Prochlorococcus marinus str. MIT 9515: one gene and its partner. The protein of the gene in region 1 binds, or shares a complex with, the protein of each later gene. Links are inferred from orthologs where the notes say so. Each region holds a gene or a part of one and is shown in the gene's direction. Other genes may lie near its edges. The genes, in order: carB and carA.

Evidence for each region.
Region 2: the proteins of carB (region 1) and carA are in contact, whole or in part, in a solved structure (PDB 1KEE), measured with the Escherichia coli proteins. The link is inferred for Prochlorococcus marinus str. MIT 9515 from one-to-one orthologs.

The regions. Positions count from the first base shown.
Region 1 is NC_008817.1:793,719-809,551, forward strand. The notes cover bases 5,267-9,159. They hold carB (carbamoyl-phosphate synthase large subunit), read left to right. Parts: upstream 5,267-5,656; coding sequence 5,657-8,959; downstream 8,960-9,159. Other genes in these bases: P9515_RS04410 (DUF3318 domain-containing protein), read right to left, coding at 5,267-5,547; P9515_RS04420 (DUF6447 family protein), read right to left, coding at 8,956-9,159. Also shown: P9515_RS04370 (high light inducible protein), read right to left, coding at 1-94; P9515_RS04375 (hypothetical protein), read right to left, coding at 1,004-1,240; P9515_RS09320 (hypothetical protein), read left to right, coding at 1,759-1,944; P9515_RS04380 (hypothetical protein), read left to right, coding at 1,994-2,140; P9515_RS10055 (hypothetical protein), read right to left, coding at 2,500-2,625; P9515_RS04395 (asparaginase), read right to left, coding at 3,104-4,069; P9515_RS04400 (CGLD27 family protein), read right to left, coding at 4,071-4,565; rsfS (ribosome silencing factor), read right to left, coding at 4,575-4,919; more of P9515_RS04410, read right to left, coding at 4,909-5,266; more of P9515_RS04420, read right to left, coding at 9,160-9,177; P9515_RS04425 (ABC transporter transmembrane domain-containing protein), read right to left, coding at 9,207-10,913; P9515_RS04430 (RNA-binding S4 domain-containing protein), read left to right, coding at 10,970-11,146; tpiA (triose-phosphate isomerase), read left to right, coding at 11,199-11,924; folP (dihydropteroate synthase), read left to right, coding at 11,908-12,750; P9515_RS04445 (magnesium chelatase subunit H), read right to left, coding at 12,764-15,833. UniProt on the Escherichia coli protein: Large subunit of the glutamine-dependent carbamoyl phosphate synthetase (CPSase).
Region 2 is NC_008817.1:916,728-931,574, reverse strand. Bases 4,242-7,148 are described here. They hold carA (glutamine-hydrolyzing carbamoyl-phosphate synthase small subunit), read left to right. Parts: upstream 4,242-5,078; coding sequence 5,079-6,218; downstream 6,219-7,148. Other genes in these bases: rlmB (23S rRNA (guanosine(2251)-2'-O)-methyltransferase RlmB), read left to right, coding at 7,052-7,148; P9515_RS05030 (ribonuclease III domain-containing protein), read left to right, coding at 6,647-7,039; P9515_RS05035 (STAS domain-containing protein), read left to right, coding at 6,282-6,650; trpD (anthranilate phosphoribosyltransferase), read left to right, coding at 4,242-5,060. Also shown: P9515_RS05070 (undecaprenyl-diphosphate phosphatase), read left to right, coding at 13-813; P9515_RS09705 (hypothetical protein), read left to right, coding at 874-1,032; peptide-methionine (S)-S-oxide reductase MsrA, read right to left, coding at 1,134-1,862; P9515_RS05055 (ABC transporter ATP-binding protein), read right to left, coding at 1,885-3,630; P9515_RS05050 (DUF3288 family protein), read left to right, coding at 3,710-4,006; more of trpD, read left to right, coding at 4,032-4,241; more of rlmB, read left to right, coding at 7,149-8,101; P9515_RS05020 (DUF1816 domain-containing protein), read left to right, coding at 8,253-8,468; Asp-tRNA(Asn)/Glu-tRNA(Gln) amidotransferase subunit GatA, read left to right, coding at 8,502-9,956; P9515_RS05010 (DNA polymerase III subunit alpha), read left to right, coding at 10,035-13,532; P9515_RS05005 (PAM68 family protein), read right to left, coding at 13,534-13,980; rpsO (30S ribosomal protein S15), read right to left, coding at 13,990-14,259; Holliday junction branch migration protein RuvA, read right to left, coding at 14,292-14,847. UniProt on the Escherichia coli protein: Small subunit of the glutamine-dependent carbamoyl phosphate synthetase (CPSase).

The DNA.
Region 1 (15,833 bases):
GAATAATTTGACCTGTTGTTACATATGCTCCAACTGCTGCAACGAAACCGAGCATTGCTGCCCAACCGTTAAATCTTTCTGCTTCTGGTGTCATAATTAAAAATTGATTATGTAAAGTAATATAACACAACTATTAATTATTGTAAAGATATTTGCTTAATTACTTGTTTTGACATTATATATGTTACGTTTATGTAGCAATATTGTTTATTTAATGTGTATTGATAAATTTACTTTAGTAAGGCAGGAATTAAGTGAAAGTGAAAAAACGGTATTACAGCATTTTTGAAAGTAGTGAGTTATCCAGTGATCGATAATCCAAGTTATCCTTGAATCTTTTCAATAAAGAAATTATTTGAAAGCGATGGAGAAATGAAACTTTAATTATCTACATTAACCACATTTATAAAAAAAATTTAAGAAAGGCCTATCTTTTCAACCAATATTTAAAAAGATGGTAGGCCTTTTAGATAGTTTTTTTAAGATTAATCGCGATAAGTTTTTAGTCATAAATAACAATTTATCCTACTCTTTCTTGTTGCACCCTCTTTAGGTTCTTCAGTCCTGATGTTTGACGCTACTAATAACTAATAGCCTCTTTGTTTAGCTAGGAGATCTTGCTCTAGGAAATTATTCATTTGGAACTCTATTTCTACAGTTCTTTGTGTGTTTTTCTTAGGAGCATCACGCTTAGCGTAGGGAATTACTGTGTTGGATTGAAAATAGCTCTTGATGACAAGTTACTATGGTTATTCCGTACAAAGAATCAGTTGCATTACTTGAAGTTTTTAAAACGTTCATCAAAGTTATAACTTTTTTCCTGTTTTAATTGTTCTCTTATTTTATTATTGTTTTGCTTGATCTTTAATCTTATTCAACAATGAAAAATTAAATTCATGTTTAGTGATTAAAATTAATTTACATTTGAATATCTTTGGAAATGATTAAATATATTATTTCAATATAAAAGTAGAGGAAATGTTGTTATGACCCAAAAAAACAGTTAACCACCATTGCAGTAACGAACAGCTTCTGATTGCATATCGCCCATTTTTTCAACTCTTTCTGCTACGCATTCATTAAAAACTTTTGATTCTTTTTTTACTGAACAGAATCCAAATGCTATTGCGGCTAAAGCAACTGCAGAAATAACTGTTGAGCCTAGCTGAATTACACCGTATGCAAGCATAGCTTTATTTTTTCCGCCACACTTATTAGTATCTTTTTTTTCTTCTGACATTTTTGTTATATATTTACCTTATTTTAGATGATTTAAAAGTTTTTTGGGTTTTATCTTGGTAAACAACGTCGATATTAATCCGAGAGATATGAAGAGAAGAATGCGTCGATCGATCAAAGTCAACGGAACTAGAAATTACAAATAATTTATAAAAAATTTAATTATATTTATAAATTATTATCTGCATATTTCAGTAAAAGTAATATAAAAAAGATGTAAGCCTAGGCAAAGCATAATGGGAGAACAGCAAATGAGAATAGAAAAATGTATGATTCACTCTTCTTAGGGCCTAGAGAGATAGCTTGGGAGCAGCATGTAATAAGGGTTGAAGATTAGGGGACCTTAGGAAATATTTTTATCTCGCTTTCTAACTACAAGACTTAAAACTCTTTATATATTTTAAAATTAAATTGTTAATCCTCTATCCGTACATGGGAGTACTTCAAACCGTACATTTTTTATTAGACGGTTTTTTAATCTAACTAGTTAGAACTAATAAGCAAAAGAAATAAGTTCAAATGTCTTCAACACCTATTAAATCTTGTAAAAAATATTTACTGAGTTATAAAGATTCATCAAATAGTACACATCAAATAGGTTTCTATGCCCGTGATGCATATGATTGCCTACTGCTTGCAAGAGAATTTAATACTTACATCCATGATCATCCAAGATCTGTAATCAGAATCCAACAAAAATTATGAGTTAATTATGAATTTCAAAAGATCACCATTCTAAATTCAAGACATTAAATTGAGAGATCTTGATCGTGCTAAAGAATACCCAACTCTTAAGGATTTAATGATAGAAAAGGTTTTGTCTTCTGACTTTGCTGATTACTGGGATAAGGAATGTCAAGACAATCCCTCTCACCCACATTGCTTGATCTACGAAGATTAGTAATTATTGCTTGGTTGGTACACCAATATTATTGCTATAAATTAAATAGATGCTTTTTATAAATGCCATTAGACGTTTTTCTAATAAATATGTGTGTTGTGGTTATGTGTTTACTTGTCAGAAGAGAGATCAAACTTAGGAAAAACAGATAATGTATGAAGTCACAAAATTTTAAAGAGTATTATATTCCAAATATCCAAGCAATCACTATACTTTTAATGTTTCTGTTATGTCTGTGGTTGCCTTTGGCACTAAGATTTTTGTTACTAATTTAGTCAAACAGTTTGTATCTGAAATTGAATTCTCAAATTTTAAGCTTGTTGTTAAATATAGCTTTCAGAATTTATAGTATTTTTTATTTAGTAATTGATAATGTTTCTTTTTTCTTCAATTTTTCGTATTCCAAGTGCAGAATACCCAAGCACCAAAAATCCTTTTGTAACTCTAATTAGAAGTCTTACCTCTGAAGGTTTATGTCCCTTCATCTCCAAGAACCATTCCTGCCAAGAAGTGTTCTTCCCTTTTGTATTCTGTCTTTAAAAGGTATCTATAAAATCAGGTAGATCCTTCCATTCCTTTAAAAAGGTTAGGTTTAAAACTCGGTAATGATTTCTATATTTTTGCAATTTATGTCCAATTATATTTTTTATTTTAAATTCTAAGACTGAGATAATTATATAGAAATCCTCTAAATCATTTCGCTCATAAAAATTTATGTTATGAGCTATTGCTGTCATTTTTCTTGAATAGAAATGAGATGTTGCATCTAATTAGGTCTTACCTCTTGATCGATCAAAATAAATATAGTCACTAAAAAAGCAGCTTTAAAGCTGCTTCTAATTGGTGGCGGGGAGAAGATTTGAACTTCCGACCTTCGGGTTATGAGCCCGACGAGCTACCAGACTGCTCTACCCCGCGATATATATCTAGCATACATCTGAAAGGGTTCTTTTTTTTCTTTTTTTAGGATTCTTGGAAATTTAGTTGACCTTTTACTTTTATTTGCACACCTTCAGATAGTTTTAAGATCTTGTCCTCTATGTCTTGTATTCTTAATTCAGAAATCCATCCTAGTTGTTTTAATAAATGTAAGCCCACAGCTTGTTTCGCTCTTTTTGAACCATCTTCTACTTTTATAGCTAAACCCATTCCTTCATTTACTTTGCAAAGGCATTGGATTCCCTCTGCACCTCCTTTACTTATAACTTGCCCATGTGAGGCCTGTATTACTTCCGTATCGAATCTGTTTTGGCCACTTATCATTGTTGGATGAGTTGTCATAGCTCTACTTATTTGCTCTAACTCAGCGTTGACCGAACTACTTAAAAGTGAATATAGTTTTGCCATTTCTATTAACTTCATATAAAGAGTAGGAGCACCGCAGTCATCTCTTTCTGCATAAATTTCCTCTAGTGGAACTTCAAGAAATTCTGATATTTTTCTGAATATTTCTACTTGAAGAGGATGATCTCCCTTTAAATAACTTTCTAAAGGCCAATTTAATTTTTTACATGTTGCGAGAAAGGCTGCATGCTTACCTGAACAATTATGTTCTAATGGACTTTTTATTTTTAAAGGGCATTTAAGACTATGTATATCTATATCGTATTCCCATAAGATTTTGAAAGCTTCTCTTATGTGTGATATGGATCCACTATGAGATCCACATGATAGTGCTATTGACTTTGATGAATTTTTAATTTTTGATGAAGCACCACTACTTACAAATGGAATTGCTTGAAAAGGTTTTAATGCTGATCTTATAAAGCTTTTATATTCTGGATTGCCCGCACACATCAAAACCCTACCTTTTTTATCACTTATTACAGCATGTACCAAGTGAATTGATTCAAGTTTTGAACCTCTTATTAGGAGCACTTCTAAAGGAGGATTATTAGATGTATATAAATTTTTAAAATTAGAACTCATCTTAAATATTTTTGTATTGGAAGAGCAAAATTCCAAGTAAAGCAAAAATTATAATGAGAGATAAAATTTGAATTAAATTTTTTAAAATTGGTTTTACTTCTAATGATGCTATTAATGATTCTTTCTCCTTTAAATTAATTGGTTTGATCCATATTTGTCCGTCATACCAACCTGATTCTTCATATTCTACTTTCTCAGAAGTTAATCTTTTGAATATATGATTCCAGCCAAGATATAACCTAATAGAGAAGAGAAAAGGTATGGACAAACTACAAAAAAAGCTCAATAAAATGTATCTTATTGTGGCAGTTTGAAAATATACACTACCTGAAGAAATAATAACGAATAATAGAAAAGTACCTACCCAAAATAAAAGTAAAATAAATAAAAAAGTTTTTTTGGATTTTGGCAATGAAAATATTCTAGATTTTGATAATTCAATAAATTCATTTGTTGGTTGTTGGTCTTTAGGAACAGGACAATTAGATTCGTTCATCAATATTAATTAAGGAAATTTCAAGTTATCTCCATTGCTCCAAAAAGATTCAAGGTCATAAAACTTTCTTATTTCAGGTTGAAAAATATTGATTATTAAATCACCATAATCAAGTAGAGCCCATTTTGCCTCATTAACTCCCTCTTTTCTAATTGGTTCGATATTTGCATTTTCTCTCAATTCCATCTCAACAGAGTTAGTAATCGATCTAACTTGAACATCTGAAAGGCCTTCAGCAATAAGTATCCATTCACTAATGTACGAAACTTTATTAATGTTAATCAATCTTATCTCTTTGGCCTTTTTTTCATCACAAGCTTTTGCTGCCATTAAAACTAAAAATTTACTGTCCATAAACGTTTTCGCTTGATACTGATTTGCTTGAACCTTCTTGTTGTGATAGTTCTGATCTTGCTTTTTCTGCGCTTTTTCTTAGTGCTTCTAATCTATCTTCAAAAAAACTTCTTTTTTTCTTCTTTCTGGTTTTTTCTATTAACTCTTTTAATGCTCCTCCAAGACTTTTATATGCATTAGGTACACTATAACCAAACCTACATGCAAGGTCTATCGCTCTTTCATCTGCAAAAATAGCATCTTGTAGTTTTTTTTCTGAATTATTTTTTATATAAAGCCTATATCCTGCAAAACCAGATAAACCTAAGGCAAGTAGTAAAAGTAATCCATCTTGTACCCATAGTTCGCCAATAGCTCCACCAAGTCCTATTGCTAAAGCTGCCATTTCCCAACCATCTCTAGGAATAGCATCGTTCTGAATCTTTCCTACTTCATGCCAAAATAATAAGTTTCTATGATCTATTGCATAATTATCCCATTCTTCTAAATCTATTTGAATTTCAACCTCGTCGCGACCAATTTCCTCCAATGTAATTAAGGGCGGATCTATAGCGGCGGCAGCTTCGATAAAAACCCAACTTTCATTCTCAGGAGGCAACAAACTTTTTAGTCGCTGAAGTTCGCTCATATAAAATATTTTTATTACCAATACTATAGAAACAAATGTTTCTTTTCAAGTAAGTTGATTAACATCTGATGATTTGTAAGTAGCATACGGTAAATGAAGTTATCAAATTATGCCTCAAAGAGGTGATCTTAAACGAATTCTTATTCTTGGTTCAGGTCCAATTGTTATTGGACAAGCATGTGAATTTGATTATTCAGGTACTCAGGCATGTAAAGCTTTACGAAAAGCTGGCTATGAAATTATTTTAATTAATTCTAATCCAGCATCCATAATGACCGATCCTGATATTGCAAACAAAACATATATTGAGCCTTTAACTCCTGAAATTGTTTCTCAAATAATTTTAAAAGAAAAACCTGATGCAATACTTCCAACTATGGGTGGTCAGACAGCCCTTAATCTAGCTGTAAAACTCTCTGAATCTAATTTCTTGAAGAATAATAATGTTGAATTAATAGGAGCAGATTTAAAAGCTATTAATAAGGCTGAAGATAGAAAACTATTTAAAGAATCGATGGAAAAAATTAATGTAAATGTTTGTCCTTCTGGTATTGCTTCTGATTTAGTTGAAGCGATGAAAGTTTCTAAGCAAATAAATTCATATCCATTAATTATTAGGCCCGCTTTTACTTTAGGAGGAGTAGGAGGAGGTATAGCATATAACCTTGAAGAATTTAATGATCTTTGTAAATCTGGTTTAGATGAAAGTCCTAGTAATCAAATATTGATTGAAAAATCTTTAATCGGTTGGAAGGAATTTGAATTAGAAGTTATGAGAGATACCTCTGATAACGTAGTGATAATTTGCAGTATTGAAAATTTGGACCCTATGGGAGTTCACACTGGCGATTCGATTACAGTAGCTCCTGCTCAAACATTAACTGATAAAGAATATCAGAGACTCAGAGATTTATCATTAAAAATTATTAGAGAAGTAGGTGTTGAAACAGGGGGGAGTAATATCCAATTTGCTGTAAATCCCAATAATGGTGATGTGATAGTTATTGAGATGAATCCGAGGGTAAGTAGATCTTCTGCATTAGCTAGTAAAGCTACAGGTTTTCCAATAGCTAAAATTGCAGCTTTATTATCGGTGGGATACACTCTGGATGAAATTATTAATGATATTACTAAAAAAACCCCTGCATGTTTTGAACCGTCGATTGATTATGTAGTAACCAAAGTTCCAAGATTTGCTTTTGAAAAATTTAAAGGTTCTTCAAATATTTTGAATACGGCAATGAAGTCTGTTGGAGAAACAATGGCAATTGGTCGTTCATTTGAAGAATCATTTCAAAAAGCATTGAGATCTTTGGAAATTGGAATTTTTGGTTGGGAATGCGATTCTATTGAAGATTTCAATAATGAAAATGATTTAAAAAATAATTTAAGAAATCCCACTGCTGAAAGAATTTTAATAGTAAAAAAAGCAATGGAAGCTGGTAAGAGTGATAGTTATATCAACGAAATAACCAATATAGATTTATGGTTTCTTGAGAAGTTACGAAATATTTTTAATTTTCAGAACCAATTTTTGAAAGAGAAAAATCTTAATGAAATTGATAGAGATTTAATGTTAAGGGCTAAGCAAATTGGTTTTTCAGATCAACAGATTGCAAAATTAACTGACTCTGATTTTTTTGAAGTAAGAAACTATCGAAAAAAATTAAATATCCTACCACTTTATAAAACAGTGGATACTTGTTCGGCTGAGTTTTCATCAGAAACTCCCTATCATTACTCAACTTATGAAGAATCTTTTTCTGAGAGTAATTTACATTTTTCTGACAATGAATCATATTCAAATAAAGCCAATCCTGCAAAAAAAATCATGATATTAGGAGGTGGACCTAATAGAATTGGTCAAGGGATTGAATTTGATTACTGTTGTTGCCATGCCTCATATCAATCTTCAAGTAATGGATATCAAACCATTATGGTTAATAGCAATCCTGAAACTGTTTCAACTGATTATGATACTAGCGATATTTTATATTTTGAACCTGTTACTTTTGAAGATATTCTAAATATAATTGAGGCTGAAAATCCATATGGATTGATAGTCCAATTTGGAGGCCAAACTCCCTTGAAATTATCGTTACCTCTATCAAATTGGTTGAAATCCAAAGAGGGTCTAAAATGTAATTCAAAAATTCTTGGAACTTCCCCCCTCTCAATTGATATTGCCGAAGATAGAGAAGAGTTTACAAAAATCCTTAAAGACTTAAATATTAGACAACCTCTCAATGGAATAGCGCGCACTCAAGAGGAAGCATTATCAGTTTCACAAAATATAGGCTTCCCTCTGGTGGTTAGGCCTTCTTATGTTTTGGGAGGAAGAGCTATGGAAATAGTTAAAGACAAAATTGAATTATCAAGGTATATATCTGAGGCTGTTAAAGTTTCCCCAGATCATCCAATCCTTTTGGATCAATATTTAAGTAATGCAATAGAGATTGATGTTGATGCATTGTGTGATGAAAATGGTTCTGTCGTAATAGCAGGACTTATGGAACATGTAGAACCTGCTGGGATCCATTCCGGTGATTCAGCCTGTTGCCTACCTTCTATTTCATTATCACAACTTACATTAGAAACTGTAAAAGAATGGACAAAATTAATTGCAAATAGATTAAACGTTGTTGGCTTAATTAATTTACAATTTGCAGTTACAAATATAAATCATCAAGAAAATGAACTATATATTCTTGAGGCTAATCCACGAGCATCTAGAACAATTCCTTTTGTTTCTAAAGCTATTGGTAAGCCTGTTGCGAAATTAGCAACTCAATTAATGCAAGGAAGTTCTTTAAAGGATATAAATTATACTGAAGAGATAATTCCAAAATATCAAGCTGTAAAAGAAGCTGTTTTACCTTTTAAAAGGTTTCCTGGCTCGGATACTTTGCTTGGCCCTGAGATGCGTTCTACTGGCGAAGTTATGGGCTTGGCTGAGGACTTCGGTTTAGCTTATGCAAAATCAGAATTAGCATCAGGGAATGGAGTCCCTTCTGAGGGAGTTGCTTTTTTATCTACAAATGATTTAGATAAAGATAAATTAGAGGAGATCGCCAGAGAACTAATAGTTTTAGGTTTTAAATTAATTGCAACAAAAGGTACTGCAAGCTATTTATTAAATTTAGGTATTGAGGTAGATGAGGTTTTGAAAGTTCATGAAGGAAGGCCCAATATTGAAGATTTAATTCGTTCTGGTCTTATCCAATTAGTTATAAACACGCCTATTGGTTCTCAAGCATTTCATGATGATGCTTATCTCAGGCGTGCAGCCTTAGAATATAATATTCCAACATTTACAACTATTCCAGGGGCAAAAGCAGCTTTACAAGCAATTAAATCTTTGCGTATAAATAAAATTGATACACTATCACTTCAAGAAATTCATAAAGATTAGAAACTATTAATATTTCTAAGTTTTTCTCTTAATTGATTAGCTAGAGAGTTTCTACCAATGGATAATAATTTAAGGGTGTCGTCATACATTTTTAATTGAGTTTCAGCAATTTGTAATCCTCTAATTAATTCTTTTGTATCGTCAGGTAACTCATTTACATTATATTTTTTGCCCTCAAATGTTAATACTGGATTATTATCAATGTTTCTTTCAGTCATAATTTTTGATTTTAATAAATTAAATATAGTCAGGATATCTTAATCAACTGTTTTTCACATAATTCTTTATAAATGCCATCCTTATTTAAAAGATCAATATGTTTCCCACTATCGATAATTTTACCTTTATCAAAAACCACTATTTTATCTGCTCCCTGAGTCGTAGATAATCTGTGAGCAATAATAATCACAGTTCTATTATTCATAGCTTGATTTAACCCTTTTTGAACTTCTGCTTCTGATTCTGCATCTAGGGCACTAGTAGCCTCATCCAATAAAAGTATAGATGGATTTCCTAATATTGCCCTAGCAATCGCAATTCTTTGAATCTGGCCTCCTGACAAGTTTGTACTTCTTTCGCTTATTTTAGTTTCATATTTACTTGGAAGTTTTTGAATAAATTTATGTGCATTTGCAATCTTGGCTGACTTGATTACATCTTCTTCACTGAAATCTCTCCCCATTTTTATTACTTCCATAATTCGTCCGGAGAATAAAAAAGGTTGTTGTTGAACTAAAGCTATATGAGTCCTTAAATCAATAGAGCTTATAGATTTTATTTCTTTATCATCTATTAAAATCTTGCCTTTACTAGGAGTGATGAATTTTAGGATTAAATTCATCATTGTACTTTTACCAGCTCCTGAAGATCCAACGAATGCAATTACCTGTCCTTTTGAGATTTCCAAAGTTATATCTTTTAAAACTTGATTGTTCTTTTTATATTCAAAACAAACTTTTTTGAATTCAATTTTTCCTTCTATTTTTGATATATTTTTTAAAAATTTATCATCCTGTTCTAGCGGTTCCAAATTTATCTTTCTTAATCTTTTTAAAGAAGCCTCCGCTTGCTTGTATTCATTAAAGTTAGTGCTAATATGGCTGATTGGGTCTATAAGCATTAGAATTGCTGCAAAAAAACTGCTGAATTCTTCGCTAGTTAATAGACCTTGGTTAATTCTTAATGCTCCTATACCTAAAATTGCCAATATTCCAAAAGCTTCAATAAAACCTACAATTGGATGTTGGAACGCTAGTAACTTAAGTGTTTTATATTTTGCTTTTTTATTATTTCTCAATCTTTTATTAAATCTTCCCTTAATCCAATTTTCTGCTGCAAATGCTCTTATCGTTGAAATCCCATTTATAGACTCTCCTATTAAACCGGCTAAATCGCTTGTTGATTCTTGACTTTTCTCGGCAGCTATTAAAACTCTTTTCCCAAAGCTATTTACAGAAATAACAATTATCGGTGCAATAATTAAAGTAGATAATGATAATGACCAATCTAAATAAAACATATAAATAGTTACGGCTAGTAATTGCAGAACACATGGCAATGTATCTTGAAAAGATTTATAAATCACTTCACTGACTCTGTCAGCATCTTCTGTAAGCCTGTATGTAATATCACCAGCAGAGATATTATTAATAAAGTTCATTTTAATTTTTTGAATATTACTAAATAATTTTTGTCTCATTACTTCACTTATTTCCAGTGAAGGCTCAGCAATATATACATCTTGACCAAATTGGGCTATTTTTTGAATCAAGAAAATAACAAGAGTACTGAGTATTATATTCGAAACACTTTTAAGATCCCCTGCGCCTATTGCGGGTATTAATTTTCCTGCTACAAAAGCTAATATTGGCCAACATACTACATAAACAATCATGCATACAAACCCTTTAAGAAATCTATTAATATAGGGAGTGATTGGTGGAATTAATCGCAAAATATTCTGTTAATGTATTTCTTTTACTTTATCAACAGCTGAGGTTTTATAAAACAATGAAATTAGATCAATTTTTAAAATGGCATAACTTTGTTTCTTCTGGGGGCGAAGCAAAAATCTTTATAAAATCTGGTCAGGTTAAAGTTAATGGAGAAATAGAAACAAAACGAGGAAGAAAATTAGTCAAAGGAGATAAAGTTATGTTTCTAAAAAATGAATTAATTTTTGAATAATTAGCCTATTAGCTGCAAGTTATATTAGTATTATTTTCTTGGACAATATATTTTGAGAAAATCTGTAATCGCCGGTAATTGGAAGATGCACATGACTTGTGCTGAAACAAAAAATTATTTGGAGGAATTTATTCCTCTTATAAAAGACCTTCCTAATGATAGGAAGATTGTTATTGCCCCTCCATTTACAGCAATTTCAACTTTTTCGAGTTACTCTAACTTTGATTATTTAGATATTGCAAGCCAAAACATTCACTGGGAAGATCAAGGTGCTTTCACAGCAGAAATTTCTCCAAAAATGCTTATTGAACACAATGTTAAATATGCAATTGTTGGACATAGTGAACCTAGGAAATATTTCAGTGAAAGTGATGAACAAATTAATAAGAGAGCAGTATTTGCTCAATCAAGTGGTCTCACTCCAATAGTCTGTGTTGGTGAAACTCTTGAACAAAGAGAAAGAGGAGAAGCTAATAGAGTCATCACAAGACAAGTTGAACAAGGATTGGAGAATACTGATCCATCTAATCTCATAATTGCTTATGAACCTATATGGGCGATTGGTACCGGTAAAACTTGTGAAGCAAGTGATGCCAATAAAATATGTGCTTTGATAAGGGAGTTAATAGGTTTTGATGATGTAATTATTCAATATGGAGGTTCTGTTAAGCCTAATAATATTGACGAGATTATGTCGATGAGCGATATTAATGGAGTATTGGTAGGGGGCTCTTCTCTAGATCCAATTAGTTTTTCAAGAATTGCAAATTACGAATAATAATTATCCTTGGCCTGATTATTGGGGACGAAAAACTTCAATAATGGGGATTATAAATTTAACTCCCGATTCATTTAGTGATGGAGGTGAATTTTGCTCAACTGAAAAAGTTTTAGAACAAGTAAATAATTTTGTATCTAATGGAGTAGATGTTATAGATCTTGGTGCTCAAAGTACCAGACCTGGTGCTTTAGAAATTGGAGCAAAAAAAGAATCAAAAATTTTAATACCTTATTTAAAAAAAATTAGAAGCCAATTTCCCAGTATTCTCATATCTATTGATACATTTAATTCTGAAGTTGCTCATGACGCTCTCCTAAATGGAGCTGACTGGATTAACGATGTCACTGGAGGTAGGAGAGATGAGGAGATATTAGATGTTGTTTCAGAATTTAATTGCCCTTTTGTAATTACTCATAGTAGAGGAAATAGCCAAAACATGAATAATTTGACAAATTATGATGATTTAATAAGGAATATAATAGATTCTCTTGAAAATTTGAGCAATATAGCAACAAGTAAAAATGTTCCTAAAGATAAAATAATTTGGGATCCTGGTATGGGATTTTCAAAAGATACTAATCAAAACTTAGAAATTTTAAGAAATATTGATGCCTTCAAAAATTATGGGTTCCCTCTTTTGATTGGTGCTTCTAGAAAAAGATTTATTGGAGATATACTTGAGGAAGATAATCCAAAGGAAAGAGACATAGGAACTCTTGCTATTAGTTGTTTTTGTTCTCAAAAAAACTTACATCTTGTAAGGGTTCATAATGTAAAAATAAATTATCAAGTTTTAAAAGTCTCAGATCAAATTTTTAGGTAAAAAATATTAAAATTTATTCTTTAACTCCTTCAATTTTATCTTCTACCTCTTGATAAAGTTCTTTTAATTGTTCAATATTTTCATCTGATGTTTCCCAATAACCTCGCCCATTAACTTCTAATAATGTACCTACAATTCTTCTGAAACTATTAGGATTTAAATCCATAAGCCTCTTCCTCATTTCTTCATCATTGATGAATGTTTCATTAGTTTCTTCGTAAACGAAGTTATCTACCTGGCCGCTTGTTGCACTCCATCCAAGTGTGTAGTTTAGTCTATTAGAAAGTTCTCTAACCCCTTCATATCCTGATTTAAGCATCCCCTCATACCATTTTGGATTTAAAAGTTTTGTTCTTGAATCAAGTCTAATAGTCTCGCCTAGTGTCCTAACTTGAGCATTAGAAGTAGTTGTATCAGCAATGTAGCTACTAGGTTCTTTTCCATCCTCTCTTAATGTTTTTATTAATTTAGTTGGGTCAGAATCAAAATAGTGACTTACATCAGTTAGAGATATTTCAGAAGAGTCGAGGTTTTGAAATGTTACATCAGCCGTTTTCATGACAGACTCAAACACATCCCTTTTTTGGTTCATTTCTCCTGGATTATCAGCATTAAAAGCATATGTTTTTCTTGATAAATACATTTCTTGCAATTCATTTTCTTCTTCCCAGGTCGAATTTTCAACAGCTAAATTGACATTTGAACTATAACTGCCACTTGCATTAGAAAATACTCTTGCTGAAGCTTCCCTTATAGATGTCCCCTCTTTTTCTGCTTGTTCTAAGGAATGTTTTCTTACAAAATTAGATTCTAATGGTTCTTCCGCTTCTGCAGCTAATTTTACAGCCTGATCAATAAGTGCCATTTGGTTAATAAACAGGTCTCTAAAGACGCCTGAACAATTCACAACAACATCTATTCTTGGTCTCCCAAGCTCCTCTAAAGAAATAAGTTCTAATTTATTTATTCTTCCAACAGAATCAGGTTTTGGTTTAACTCCAATAAACCATAAAATTTGTGCAAGAGATTCACCATAAGTTTTGATATTATCCGTTCCCCATAAAACACAAGCGATTGTCTCCGGCCAAGTTCCTTGCTCTTCTTTTTGTCTATCAATAAGTTTATCTACAACAGATTTAGCTGCCGCTACAGCAGCTGTGGTAGGAATTGATTGTGGATCAAGTGCATGGATATTTTTTCCACTTGGTAATACACTTGGGTTCCTAATAGGATCTCCTCCGGGTCCAGGTAATACATAATTTCCATCTAATGCTTTGATGAGGCTATCCATTTCCTTATCAGCACAAACCTGCTCCAAGCAGAATAATAAATAGTCAAATAATTTGTTTAATTCTTTTTGATTTACGTCATTAAATCCATTCAATCTACAGATCCTCAGCCAAGGAGTCGGAAAATTTAATCCAAAGATTTTCAAGAAGTCTAATAATTTGGAAAATAGAGATTTCTCCAAATAAACCCTTCCATCAACTATTTTTAAAGAGTTGACCATTGCAAATATTGATTCTCTGGCAGTTTTAATAATTTTTTCATTAAGTTCAACAAACTTAAGTTCTCCTTTATTATTGCCGTCATAAACTTCTTCTATTTTTAGATTTATTGATTCCGCCAATAAACCAGGAAGAGACCTTAGACCCTCTTGTTCTCTCTCTAATGAAGCTATGTTTACTAAGGTAGCAACAGCCTCCTCAGCTGTTGGAGCCTCTCCAATTGTATGTAGTCCACAAGGTAATAATCTACTTTCTATTTCCATTAATTGTTTATATATATTTCCTACGAATAGGTCTCTTTCTTCAATAGTTATTTCGTCTACCTCTCCCATTGGAAGATCTACATCTTTATCAAGATTACATTGCTTTGAAGTTTCTACAATTGCATTTACTATTTGAATACCTCTACTGCTTTCTCTTAATTGTTGATAAGAGCCTACAAGCTCGCTTAATTCTTTAAGACCTTTATATAGACCTGCATTTTCGGCAGGAGGAGTAAGATAACTTATAGTTGATGCATATCCTCTTCTTTTGGCGATTGTTGCTTCTGATGGATTATTCGCTGCGTAATAATATAAGTTTGGAAGGGATCCTATTAAAGAGTCGGGGTAGCAAGTTTCACTCATACCCATTTGTTTGCCAGGCATAAACTCAAGTGAACCGTGTGTTCCAAAATGAAGAACTGCATCTGCTCCCCATATTTTTTCAACATAGGTGTAATAAGCCGCAAAGCCATGATGAGGGCTGGCACTTCTTGAGTAAAGTAATCTCATTGGATCACCTTCATAGCCAAATGTTGGTTGTACTCCTATAAAAACATTTCCAAAATGTTTTCCGTAGATAAGTAAATTTTGACCATCGCTGTTTAAGTTGCCCGGAGGTTTCCCCCAGTTCTCTTCTAATCTATTTGAGTAGGGTGTAAATTCTTCGTATTCTTTTACAGTCATTTTATGTGCAATATTTAGTTCAGGAGAACCATCCATTGCCTCTGGATTATTAATAACCTTTTCCATTAATTCTTTTGAGTTTTTAGGAAGATCATCAATTTGATATCCTTTATCTTTCATTTCTAAAAGAACTCTATAAATAGATCCAAATACATTCAAATAAGCCGCTGTACCAACATTTCCTTTGTCAGGAGGAAAACTAAATACAGTTATCGCTAACTTCTTTTCTTCTCTCTTTTTAACTCTTAGAGTGGACCACTTTATTGCTCTTTCTGCAATTACATCCACTCTATCTTGGAGAGTATGAGCCTTTCCTGTAGCGTCATCACGTCCTGAAAGAATTATTGGTTCAATAGCTCCGTCTAACTCTGGAATCGCAATTTGTAGGGCAACTTGAACAGGATGCAGCCCTAAATCACTCTCCTCCCATTCTTGAGTTGTCTGAAATACTAAGGGTAATGCGACCATATAAGGTCTATTTAGCTTTTTAAGAGCATCTATAGCCTTCGGATGATCTTGTCTAGCAGGACCACCAACTAGTGCAAATCCTGTTAATGATACGACCCCATCTACTATTGCACTTTTCTTATCAGTTGAATAATAAAATTCATCTACAGGTTTAGAGAAA
Region 2 (14,847 bases), 130 kb from region 1 along the record:
AATTAAAAAATATTGGATTTTTTAAAATTTATTTTTTATGGAATAATTCAAGGATTAACGGAATTTATACCTGTAAGTAGTACTGCTCATTTAAAGATTATATCTCAATTATTCGGTGTAAAAGATCCTGGCTCTTCATTGTCTGCAATTATACAAATCGGAAGTGTTCTTGCAATATTTTGGTATTTTAGAAAATATATTTTTAATACTATTAATTCAAATTCAAAAATACTTAGACCTTCTTTTTTTTCAAATAAAATATATAAATCTATCTTTATAGGAACAATTCCAATTGTTTTAATTGGTGGTATTGTAAAACTTTTTGTTACTGATTTCTCTAATTCCTTCTTCCGTTCAAATTTTTCTATAGCAGTAGTGTCTATATTAATGTCTTTAATTATGTTTTTAGCAGATATTTCGACTAATAAATTTATTAATTTAAGTAATCATAAATATCGCAATAGTTTATTTATCGGAATTTCGCAAGCGTTTGCAATTATTCCAGGCGTGTCCCGTTCTGGAGCTACTATTTCTATGGCACTCTTATCTGGTTGGGATAGGAAAGATGCCGCAAAATTTTCTTTTCTCTTGGGCATTCCTTCGATCTCGTTGGCAGCTTTTGTTGAGTTTATTACTTCGATAAATGAATTCTCAACATTTCCATTTCTTCCTCTTTTTGTTGGTTTAATCACAACCTTCTTCTCTTCTTTATTAGCTATTGATTTCTTATTAAAATATGTTTCCTCTAATGGACTCAAAATATTTATTTACTATAGGTTGGTTTTTGGGATATTAATTATTTTAAATTTATAACTAGTAATAATAAAAATATTAAACTGCTTGTATGTTAGTGTTTTGAATATTGTTTTAAGAATGGATTTTTTTATATCATATCAACTTGGTGAGGTTGAAGTTTCTAATCTTACTATAATAATATGTGCAATTTTTTCTTCATTTACTTTCATTGCTGTTGGAATAAGCTCTTATAAGCTGTATAAATCTTTAATAAATAATGATGATTCTGCAACTTAATCGGAACGGCGGGATTTGAACCCACGACCCCCACTACCCCAAAGTGGTGCGCTACCAAACTGCGCTACGCCCCGTAACAATACTATAAATATAAATGACTCTCATTTGTTAATCTCTATAGGTTTATTATTAGATCTCAATACACATTTATCTATGTCCCAATTAAAATTATCCCAGATTTCTTTCGGTAGTCTGTAATTGCTGCCATTAAAATTTCCCAACTTTACTTTAGTTGGTGATGCTGAACAATATTGCCTACTTCCCTCTACAGCTAAATATTGCTGGTGATATTCTTCTGCATAATAATAAGTGTCAATCATTTTTATCTCTGTTTCGATTTCCCCGAAATTATTAGCTGTAAGCTCTTTTTGATAAGCTTCTTTGCTTAAGTTAATTATGTCTTTACTATTTTTATTTGTGTAGTAAATTGTTGATCTATATTGAGTTCCCATATCATTACCTTGTCTATTTTTTTGAGTTGGATCATGACATTCCCAAAACATTTTTAATAAATCACTTATATCTAACTCATTGATATTCCAAACCACCTTAACCACTTCTGCATGACCAGTAATACCTGAACATACTTCATAGTATGTAGGGTTTTTCTTCTCTCCTCCCGCATAACCTACTGAAGTTGTAACGATTCCAGGAAGTTTCCAAAAACATTTTTCAGCCCCCCAGAAACACCCGCATCCAAATATTATTGAATCCTCTTGAGAATTAGGTTCCTCTCTTATGTTTGTATTTAGTATTCTATGGAGGAAATTATTTTTATTTTCCGAAATTGTTTCGTTTTTATTCATGATTTTTTTTAGGAATTTAAACATTTTAATATCAGTATAATTTTATTTAACTAACTATTTTATTGGTAGCTATTTCTCTTTCCCAAAGTTTTTTATATAGTCCTTTTCTTTTTATCAAATCTTTGTGGATCCCCTCTTGCACTATTTCACCTTTATCCATTACAAGGACCCTGTCACAGGTAGCTGCTACAGATAATTGGTGACTAATCATTAATATTGTTTTGCTTTTGTTTTCTCTCATCTCCTCAATAATTTTAGCAGCAGTTTTATTGTCCACACTTGCTAAAGCATCATCCAAGACCACAACAGAAGCATCAACTAAAAGTGCCCTACCTAAAGCTGTTCTTTGGCGTTGCCCACCGCTAAGTGTAATGCCTCTTTCCCCAACTATTGTCTTAAAACCTTCAGGAAAACTATTAATGTCATCAATTAATCCGGCATTTACCGCGCTTTTTTTAACTCTTAATTTGGAAGCTGTTGGTTCTCCAAATTTTAAATTTTCTGAAATTGTAGATGTAAACAAAAATGCTTCTTGGGGAACGATAGAAATGTGTTTTCTTAAATCTGTTAATTTAATATCCTTGATGTCAACACTATCTAAAAATAATTGTCCATCTGGAACTTCAATAGTTCTACCTAATGATTTTGTTAAGGTGGTTTTCCCACATCCAACTGGTCCAACTATTGCGACAAGTTCTCCCGGTTTAATTTTAAAATTTAATCCATTCAATGAGTTGAATTTTGAATCCTCATATCTTATTTTTAAATCTTTTGCTTCAATAAATCCATTTACTTTTTTCTTTATGAATTTGGCTTTTGGTTTATCTACAATTTTTGGAGTGTTTTGAAATATCTCTTCAACTCTATCAATACTAACTTGTCCCAATTGAAAAGTATTTAATGTAAATCCTAATAGAGCTGTTGGAAATACAAGTCTTTCGACAAATAATATTAAGGCAACTAATCCTCCAATAGTGATGAATCCATTTTCAAGTTGAGAGGTCCCTAGACCTAAAAGTATAAGTAGTGAAATGGAAGATATGCCTTGTAAAAGTGGGAATAATGTACTTGCTGTTCTTGCAAGTTTTATTGCTGAGTCTCGATAAATTCTATTGTAATTATTGAATTCTTTCTTCTCAACATCTTCTTGGGCATATATTTTAATAGCGCTTATGCCTGATAAATCTTCTTGTATTAAATCGCTTAGTTTAGAGAGTGATTCTTGCTGTATTTTTCGTTGACTCACCATCCTCCCTCCAAATAAACTTACCATTACTAAAATCAATGGAAATATCATTAATGCGGAAACTGTTAAAGTTTTATTAATCGATAACATTGAAGGAATTGTTAGAGAATAAGCAAGAACGATATTGCAAAGACTTAAAACTGTAAAACCTAAAAGTCTCCTAATGTTTTCAACATCACTGGTTGCTCTGCTAATAAGATCTCCACTGCCTTTTTTTTGAATCCAATCTGGATCTTGAGTTATTAAATGATCAAATAATTTTTGACGAAGATTAACTTCAACTTTTCTTCCAATTCCAAAAACAATCTGCCTAGAAAATAATCTTATGAGACCCATACAGGTAGCAAGAAACATTAGCCATAATGATTTAGAAATAATGAAATTTGGAGAAAATCCATCTTTCAATTGATCAATTATGTTTTTGACTTCTAATGGAATTAAAACACTTAAAATGTTTACTGCTAAAAGAGCTATGCCTCCATATAAAAACTCTTTCTTATACGGTTTAAGATACTTTATTATTACTTTTAATTTAAGATTCTTCATTTAATATTTCCCATATGATTAAGATAATGTTTCATTTTAGAATATGTGAGCTAGTTTTATTAATGATTTGGTTTTTATTATGAGCAATGAACAAACTCATCCATTACATGCAACTGATAAAAAGATTATAGATTCACTTATAAGTAAACAGATGCCAGAAGATATCGATTTAATTAATTTAGCTAGATTAATTAATCGTTATGATAACTTTCCTGGTGAAATTGAGATTAAGGATGATATCAATAAAACACTAAAATTTTGGAATATTACAAAGGATATACTTTTTTCTAAGACTAAGAAATTATGGTCAAATAACTTTAGACCTTCAAATACCACTAAAGATCTAGTCGGTTCAGGTTTTGATACCTCTAATTGAACACTTAATCATTATTTAATAATAAATGTCTAATAAAAAAAATTCAGAAATTCTAGATCAATTACTTTTTGGACATAACCTTGATGATGAAACTTCAAGAGTTTTGATGAAAAGGTGGTTAAATAATGAAATATTAGATGTTCAAACAGGAGCCTTTTTAAGTGCATTAAGAGCTAAAGGCGCCACAGGTATGGAATTGTCTTGTATGGCAGAAGAGCTCTTGAACGCTTGTAAACTGCCTATTGATAGGCCGGATTTGTTTATGGTTGATACTTGTGGTACTGGCGGTGATGGTTCAAATACATTTAATATCTCTACAGCTGTTGCCTTTGTTGCCTCTGCCTGTGGTGTAAATATAGCAAAACATGGAAATAAAAGTGCCAGTGGAAAAGTTGGTTCTGCAGATGTTTTGTCTAATCTTGGGATTAATTTAAATTCTTCTTTAGATAAAGTAATTTCTGCAATAGATGATATTGGGATAACTTTTTTATTTGCTCCTATTTGGCATAAATCATTGATTAAATTAGCTCCCTTACGAAAAGCGCTTGGTATCAGAACAATCTTTAATCAATTAGGCCCATTAGTAAATCCATTAAGACCTAATGCACAAGTTTTAGGCGTTGCTTCTGAAGATCTTCTTACTCCTATGGCTTCTGCTTTAAATAAAATGGGAATGGATAGAGCAATAGTTGTTCATGGCTATGGAGGCCTTGATGAGGCTTCATTAGAAGGCGATAATAAAATTATCTTTGTAGATAATGGTCAGCTAAAACATTCAATACTCAATGTTTCTGATTTTAATTTTCAAAATACCTCAAATAATGATTTGATCGTATCAAATAATCAATCTTATGAAAATATATTGGAATCTGTTTTGAAGGGTTCCGGTCAAAAAGCTCATATTGATGTTGTGGCTTTAAATACTTCATTAGTTCTTTGGGTGGCGGGTATTGAAAAGGATATTGAAAAAGGGTTTGAAAAAGCTTTGTTTTCTATGAGTAAAGCAAAACCGTGGGATAAATTTTTAAGTTTGAAAGCTTATCTTGAGACATAAGAAACATTTTTTTAATTAATGAATCATCCTTTTAAGAAAAATGCAAAACTTGTTTTAAGTAACGGGACTACTTTTTCTGGTTATTCATTTGGTGCCGTCGGTACAACTCTAGGCGAAATTGTTTTTAATACTGGTATGACTGGTTATCAAGAAGTAATAACGGATCCAAGTTATTTTGGTCAAATACTAACATTTACATATCCTGAGATAGGAAATACAGGAATTAATTTCGAAGATTCTGAATCAGACAACTGTGTTAAAGGATTAATAGTTCGTAATTACTCAAATAATAATAGTAATTGGAGATCCCAAATAAGCCTAAATCAGTGGCTGATTGATAATAATATTATTGGACTTTATGGAGTTGATACGAGAGCACTTGTCAAAATTTTAAGATCTAACGGTTCGATGAATGGTCTTATAACTTCAGAAAATAATAATTTAGATAGTTGTCTTAAGCTTATTTCTAATGCTCCGGATATGAATGGTTTAAATTTATCAAGAGAAGTTTCAACAAAGAATAATTATTTTTGGAAAGAGACCACTAAGACAAGTTTTGATATAAGAAAAAAGGATATTGGTACAAAAAATAAATTAAAAATTGTGGCAATTGATTTTGGTATCAAAAAATCAATTCTTAATAGATTAGTTTCACATGGATGTGAGGTATTGGTATTGCCTTCACATTCTTCTTTTGAAGATGTTTTAGGCAATAATCCTGATGGGATATTTTTTTCGAATGGTCCAGGTGATCCTTCTACTGTTCTTGATGGGATTAATTTAGCTAAATCACTAATAAATTATGGAAAAATTCCTATGTTTGGAATTTGTCTTGGTCATCAAATTTTTGGTTTGGCATTAGGAGGGGAAACATATAAATTACCTTTTGGACATCGTGGTTTAAATCATCCCTGTGGGATGAATAATAATGTTGAAATAACGAGTCAGAATCATGGTTTTGCCATAGATCCAAATTCCTTATCAAATGAAATTGTTGAAATAACTCATCTTAACCTTAATGATAAAACTGTCGCTGGATTGAAACTTAAAAATAAGCCTATATTTAGTGTTCAATATCACCCAGAGGCAAGCCCGGGACCTCACGACTCAGATTATTTATTTGAAAATTTTGTTTCTCTAATGTTAGAAAGATGTTGACATGTTGATTCTTTTTGATTTGATAATTACATTTAATAAATTTATTTTCCTTGGAGGGATTAAATCATAGAAGATTTCCAAAAGCTAACTGTTTCCTTAAGAGGGAATATTGAAGTAAAGACAAATATTATTGTTTTTACTTTTAAAGGGCAATTAGATGCATTTTCTGAAAAGCAATTTAAAACTTTTATTACTAATACCCTAAAAAACGATCCTCAACCATTTGTAATTGACTTAAGCAAAATTGATTTCCTTGACTCATCAGGTTTAGGTGCACTTGTTCAAACTTCCAAGGAATGCAAAAAACTTAAAATTGGTTTTTCGGTGGTTGGAAATTCTAGAGTTGCTCAAACTATTAAATTAGTACGATTAGGAGACTTTCTTCATTTGAAGGCTACAGTTGAAGATGCATTAATTTATTTGAAGAATTGAATTATTGGATAAAAAATCTTACACCTTACGGTTCTCCTGATGAGATAGGTGTTATTCAACTTGCTTGGCTTGGGGATTCTGTATGGGAGTTACATCAAAGATTACGTCATGTACATATACCTTTAAAGTCTAAAGAACTCCATCTTTCAGTTGTAAATGAAGTTAAAGCTCAAGCTCAATCAAAATCATTGGATGATATAGAACATTTGTTAAACTCTTTTGAAATTAATTTAGTAAGGCGAGCTAGAAATAAAACAAAGAGATTTCCAAAGTCCTCAGATCCTGTTGTTTATTCAAGAGCCACCGGTTTTGAAACTTTAATTGGTTGGTTGTTTTTAAAGGACCCTAAAAGATTGTCTAAAATTTTTGAATACCTAGAGTGTATATAACTTAATAAAACTATGAAAAATTTTTCTAAAAATAATTATTCAAGAAAAAATAATGATAAATATTCAAGAAGATCACAATCTAAAAATCGAGAAAAATCTAATGATTTTAAAGGTGAAAGATTTAACTCAATTAAAAATAATACTTTTGAAAGAACTAATTTAAAAAAAAGTGATGATTTCAAAGGTAATGAATATAATATTTTAAGATCAAAAGCAAAATCTAGAAATAATTTCATTCAACCCAAAAGAAAAATTTCTACAAATAATACAAAAGCAGAAAAGTATGCTGAAAATAGTTCCAAAAATTTATTAATAAATACCAATGTCAAAACTTTTGATGATTGGATATGGGGTAAGCATTCAGTATTTGCGACATTAAATACTGAAAGACCAATTAACAGAATTTGGTGTACTTCAGAAATATTTTCGTCAGAAAAATTTTTTTTGTTATTAAAGGATCTAAAATCTAAAGGTGTTTTAGTTGAAGAAGTATCTTGGTCACGACTTTCCCAATTAACATCCGGTGCCGTTCATCAAGGAGTTGCGTTGCAGTTAGCAACTTCTCAAACTTTATCTTTAGATAAATTGATTGGTATAACTAAAAGTAAGTCTAATAATCCTATTTTTGTAGCATTAGATGGCATAACTGATCCTCATAATTTAGGAGCAATTATTAGATCTGCAGAAGCTTTTGATTGTAAAGGTATAATAATTCCTCAAAGAAGATCTGCAGGATTAACTGGAACTGTTGCAAAAGTTGCTGCTGGAGCATTAGAACATATACCTGTAAGTAGAGTTGTGAATCTAAATAGAGCAATAGATGAATTAAAGAAAAATGGTTTTCTAATTGTTGGATTATCAGGGGATGGGCAAATTCCTATTTCTAAATTTGATCAAAAGGCACCAATTGTAGTAGTTGTTGGAGCTGAAAATAAAGGAATATCTTTGCTCACGCAAAAAAAATGTGATTACTTGCTTAAGATACCTCTTAGAGGCAAAACTTCTAGTTTAAATGCTTCTGTAGCAGCAGCTATTTCCTTATGTTATTTGTCAAATATTTAGTGTGACTAAACACGAAAAATTTAAAATCAGGATGAATTTATATCGTTATTTCAATATATTTATCCATTTGACTATTATTTATTGAATAATTACTCAAAAATTGTATACAATTTGACAAGAACTTATAGTCTTAAACAGAAGGCTAATTAAATTGATTAGAAATTTTGGTAACAAACTTGGTTTGGCGTGGTGGGCTAAAGTTGAAACAGTAACTCCTGCTGCAACTTATTGGTACGGACCATTTCTAACAAAACGTAGTTTAAATAAAAATTTAAAAAAATTCCTTAATGATCTTTCTGATGAGGGTTCAATAGATATTCAACATAGTATTATTAGATGTAAAAGAGAAGAACCATTAACTGTTTGATAATTAAATTAATCTCAAAAACTCTATCTTGATATGAACTTTAATTCTTTTCGAAAGGAAATTAAAAGTGGAAATGCCTCAGTTAAGGAGTTAATTAATGAATTTTTTTTGAAAATTGATTCATTAGATCCAAAAATAAATGCCTATACTTGCTTAACAAAAGAAATAGCGAACTCTCAATCTGAACAAATAGATAAATTAATTAGTAATAATGAACAATTACCGCCTCTTGCAGGAATACCCATTGCGATAAAAGATAATATTTGTACTAAAGGAGTAGTAACCTCTTGTTCAAGTAAAATGCTTCAAGACTTTGTTTCTCCATACGAGTCTACTGTCTCAGGTAAATTATGGTCATCGGGTGGTATTTTTCTTGGAAAAACTAATCTTGATGAATTCGCAATGGGCAGTTCTACAGAGACTTCCGTATTTGGTACAACTTCAAACCCTTGGGATACAAAAAGAGTTCCAGGAGGTAGTTCTGGGGGTAGCGCTGCTTCAGTAGCTGCTGGTTTATGTGCAGCCTCTATTGGTTCTGATACTGGGGGATCTATCAGACAGCCTGCATCTTTTTGTGGTGTAGTGGGTTTGAAACCCACCTATGGAAGAGTCAGTAGATGGGGATTAATTGCTTTTGCAAGCTCTCTAGATCAAATTGGTCCAATTACAAATACTGTTTCTGATGCAGCTGAAATACTATATTCCATGTCCGGAAAGGATCCTCTTGATTCTACTTGCCTTGATAAACCAGTACCAAATTATTTATCTGATTTGGATAAATCTATTAAAGGTTTAAAAATTGGAATTATTGAAGAATGCTTTAATCATCCTGGACTTGATCAAGAAGTCAAATTATCTGTTTTATCAGCTGTAGATAGACTCAAATCTCTGGGTGCTGAAATTCATGATGTAAAATGTCCAAGATTTAATGATGGAATAGCAACTTATTATGTAATAGCTCCATGTGAGGCCTCTGCTAATTTGGCAAGATATGATGGAGTTAAATATGGATATAGATCAGATGGAGATACTAATTTAGTAGAAATGATCTCTAAAAGTAGAGCAGAAGGCTTTGGAAATGAAGTACAAAGAAGAATTTTGATTGGTACGTATGCTTTATCTGCCGGATATAGTGATGCTTATTATAAGAAAGCTCAGAGAGTAAGAACTTTAATTAGAAAGGATTTTGATAGTGCTTTTGATAAGGTAGATGTTTTATTAACCCCTACATGCCCTACTACTGCATTCTTGAAAGGTGATTTTATAAACGATCCTTTATCTATGTATTTGTCAGATCTTTTAACTGTTCCAGCTAATCTTGCAGGGCTACCAGCAATTAGTATTCCATGTGGATTTGATAAAAAAGGCTTACCTATTGGTCTTCAATTAATCGGGAATGTTTTGGAGGAGCATCGAATATTAAACGTCGCAAATATATTTGAAAAGGATGCTGACGTCATGAAGAGAAAACCTAGTATTGAAATTTGAATTAATAATTAATTTGTGTGAGTTAAACATAGAAATTTTTAAAATATTCTCTATCTTGTAAATATAAATTGTTTAAATATGGGATTCGTTCCACTTCATAATCACAGCGATTACAGTCTTCTAGATGGAGCAAGTCAAGTTTCGAAAATAGTTGATAGGGCATCAGAACTTGGAATGGAGTCAATTGCCTTAACTGATCATGGAGTAATGTATGGAGTTCTTGACTTAGTTAAAAAATGCAAAGACAAAGGTATAAAACCAATTATTGGTAATGAAATGTATATCATTAATGGTTCTATTGACGATCCTCAACCAAAGAAGGAAAAAAGATACCATTTGGTGGTTTTAGCAAAAAATCATGAAGGCTATAAGAATCTTGTTAAATTAACGACAATTAGCCATCTTAATGGGATGAGGGGTCGAGGTATTTTTTCTAGACCATGTATTGATAAATCTCTTTTAGAAAAATACAAAGATGGTCTTATTATTTCAACAGCATGTTTAGGTGGAGAAATACCTCAAGCAATATTAAAAGGAAGGATAGATGTAGCTGAAAATATTGCATGTTGGTATAAAAATTTATTAGGAGAGGATTTTTATTTAGAAATACAAGATCATGGCTCCATGGAAGACAGGATTGTGAATGTTGAAATGATTAGAATTGGTAAAAAATATCAAATTAAAGTTATTGCTACTAATGATGCTCATTACATTTCGAATATGGATGTTGAAGCACATGATGCATTACTTTGTGTCCTTACAGGAAAATTAATAAGTGATGAAAAGAGATTGAGGTATACAGGAACAGAATATATTAAAAGTGAGATTGAAATGCTTAGACTTTTTAATGATCATATTGATAATGAATCTATTAAAGAAGCTATTAATAATACGGTTGAGGTTTCTCAAAAGATTGAAGTTTTTGATTTGTTTGGAACCTATAGAATGCCTAAATTTCCATTAAAAGAAGAGAAGGATTCTTTATCCTTTTTGACAAAAATATCTAAGGAGGGTCTTTTAAAACGACTTAATAAAGCTAATTTAGATGAAGTTGATGAGATTTATACCAAAAGATTATCCTCAGAATTAAAAATAATCAATGACATGGGCTTCCCAGATTATTTTCTAGTCGTTTGGGACTATATAAAATTTGCTAGAGATAATTCAATACCTGTTGGTCCTGGGAGAGGATCTGCTGCAGGTTCATTGGTTGCATTTTCTCTTCAAATTACAAATATTGATCCTGTTAAACATGGATTGTTATTTGAGAGATTCTTAAACCCGGCAAGAAAGTCAATGCCTGATATTGATACAGATTTTTGTATAGATAGGAGAAGCGAAGTTATTGATTATGTAACTAATAGATATGGCGAAGATAAAGTGGCTCAAATAATTACCTTTAACAAAATGACATCTAAAGCTGTACTCAAGGATGTTGCCAGAGTTCTAGATATCCCTTATGGGGAATCTGACAAGTTGGCAAAGTTAATACCAGTTGTAAGAGGAAAACCATATAAGCTCAATGAAATGATTGATAAAAAATCTCCCAGTCCTGAATTCAGAGATAAATATTTAAAAGATAGTAAGGTAAAAAGATGGGTTGACTTAGCATTAAGAATAGAGGGAACTAATAAAACATATGGTGTGCACGCTGCGGGTGTTGTAATAGCATCAGAGTCTTTAGATATGCTTGTCCCTCTTCAAAGGAATAATGAAGGACAAATAATCACTCAATATTCAATGGATGACATTGAATCGCTAGGATTATTGAAAATGGACTTTTTAGGTCTTAAAAATCTTACGATGATTGATAAGACAATTTCTTTAATAGAGTCCTCCACGGGACAAAAAATCAATGTTGATGAATTACCTCCAAATGATAATAAAACTTTTGATCTTATTGGAAGAGGAGATTTGGAAGGCATCTTTCAACTAGAATCCTCCGGGATGAAACAAGTTGTCAAAGACTTTAAGCCAAATTCTCTTGAAGATATCTCCTCAATTTTAGCCTTATATAGACCAGGACCTCTTGATGCTGGTCTCATACCAAAGTTTATCAATAGAAAAAATGGGAGTGAAAAAATAGATTTTCCTCATCCTTTAATTAAATCAATTCTTACTGAAACTTATGGAATAATGGTTTATCAAGAGCAAATTATGAAAATTGCTCAAGATTTGGCAGGCTATTCTCTTGGTGATGCTGACTTATTACGCAGAGCAATGGGTAAAAAGAAAGTATCTGAGATGGTTAAACATCGCAATATATTTATTGAGGGAGCTTGTAAGAAAGGGGTAGATAAAAAAATTGCTAATGATCTTTTTGATCAGATGGTTCTATTCGCTGAATATTGTTTTAATAAAAGTCATTCCACTGCATATGGAGCAGTTACTTATCAAACTGCTTTTTTAAAAGCTCATTATCCAGTAGCTTATATGGCTTCTTTACTAAGTGTTAATGCTGGTTCAAGCGACAAAATGCAGAGGTATATTTCTAATTGTTATTCAATGGGAATAGAAGTCATTTCTCCAAGTATTAATTCATCTGGAATTGACTTTACTGTTAAAAAGGATCAAATATTATTTGGGTTATCTGCTATTAAAAATCTAGGAGATTCTGCCATAAAAAATATAATAGAGAATCGTAACAAACTAGGAAATTTTAAATCATTTTCTGATTTATGTGATCGTCTACCTTCAAATATTTTAAATAAAAGAAATCTTGAATCTTTAATTCATTGTGGAGCTCTTGATGAATTTTCCGAGAATAAAAATAGAGCTCAACTATTTTCTGATCTTGATTATGTAATGGAATGGGCTTCCTCACGAAATCGTGATCGGATCTCTGGGCAAGGAAATTTGTTTGACTCCATCAGTAATATTGAACATAAGGAATTTTCCTTACCTAAAGGATCCAAAGTTGATGATTATTCCCTAATAGAAAAGCTAAAACTAGAAAAGCAACTTTTAGGTTTTTATTTATCAGATCATCCTTTAAAACATCTTGCAAAGCCAGCTAAGCTTGTTTCGCCTATAAGTATTTCTCAGTTAGAAAACTCTCACGATAGAACTAAAGTGTCTTTGGTTGGAATGATTCCTGAATTAAAGCAAATTACGACTAGAAAAGGTGACAGAATGGCAATTGTTCAGTTAGAGGATCTATCTGGAACTTGCGAGGCAATAGTATTCCCAAAAACATATTGTAGATTATCTGAATTTTTACTTACTGATACCAGACTATTAGTTTGGGGAACTATTGATAAAAAAAGTGATAAGACACAACTAATTATTGATGATTGTAGAGAAATAGATAATCTTAAATTACTTGTTATTGACCTTGATAATTCCCAAGCCTCAGATATAAGAATTCAAAACACAATAAGAGATTGCTTAGTAAAATTTAAACCAGATAGGGATAAATGTGGAATTAAAATTCCAGTATTAGCAGCAGTTAAGAATAATGAATCCACAACCTATGTTAAGTTTGGAGATCAGTTTTGCGTAGGAGATATTGTGGGTGTTACGAAATTACTCTCTGATAAATCTTTCCAAGTAAATTTAAAATCGTTGATTGCCTAATTTACTGTTTCTTATCAAAATTTTGAGATGCTGGTTTAAAAGCAGCCTTCGCTCTTTCAATATTCAAGGGAATATTTTCTATACCAAAAAAACTTCCCGGTTCTTTATCCCAACTTGCAGATAATATGCCAAAACTTAGCCCCCCTAGTCCTAGTAAGAAGAATAATGCCGATATTGCTATCGTTGAAGAAGGAGGTATTTCAGCAATATTTCTTGTGACAATTATATAACTTACAACAAATACGGACATACCCATGATTGTTGGTATTCCTGCAGTAAAAAAGATTCTTCTTGCCATCCTGTCAGCTACATATTTTGGTATTCCAGTTGATTTTTTAGTATTGGAGGTTATTGTTGGGACCTTTTTTTCTATACTTCTAAAGGCATCACTCTCAACTATCTTTTTCTTTTTTGTAAAGTTTTTCTTTTTAGATTGTTTTTTTTTCATTAAAGGAATTCATCCTCTGATTCCAATTTTTTTAATAAGGTCTTGATAGTTTTTGGGATCTTTACCTTTTATATATGATAGCAACCTTTTCCTTTTACCTATCATTTTTAATAAGCCTTGCCTAGAAGCGTAATCATGAATATTTCCTTGAAGATGTTCACTTAATTTTGTAATCCTTTCAGAGATCATTGCAACTTGTATCTCAACTGATCCAGTATCTGTTGGATGTACTTGATGAGATTCAATTAGTTTTTGTTTTTCAGCTGTATCTAGAGTCATTAAATTTATCTACTTATTACCACTTTACTACGTTATTGGCCTAAATTACTACTATTTTTGTCTAAATAGTTCATTGCTTCTTTTAGTAAGCTTTCAAACGAAATGGAATTTATTTCTAATGTCGCTATTTTATTATCTTTAATATCATTAATGAGTTTAGGGAACAAGTTTTTAATTTTTTTATTTGGGTAATTTAGAGATTGAAGTGTTAGCTCAAGATCTTCAAAAATTGAATTTAATTCTTTATTCTCTTCAAGAAAATTATTTGTTTTTAAATTTTCTTTTTCAATTTGTTGAGTAAATACTTTACTTTTCAATTCAAGTATTATTCGATCTGTCATTTTTTGTCCAATTCCTTGAACAGAACTTATCAATTTCTTGTCATTATTTGATATTGCATTAATTATTTGATTTAAAGTAAATTTATTTAATAATGCAATTCCTATTTGAGATCCAATACCTTTAATATTTAGGATTTGAATAAAAAAATCTCTTTGATCCTTAGTGAAAAAGCCAAAAAGTGAATCAGAATCTTCTTTTTTGATGTGTTTTAACCAAAGTATAATTTCTTTATCAGAAACATTTTTT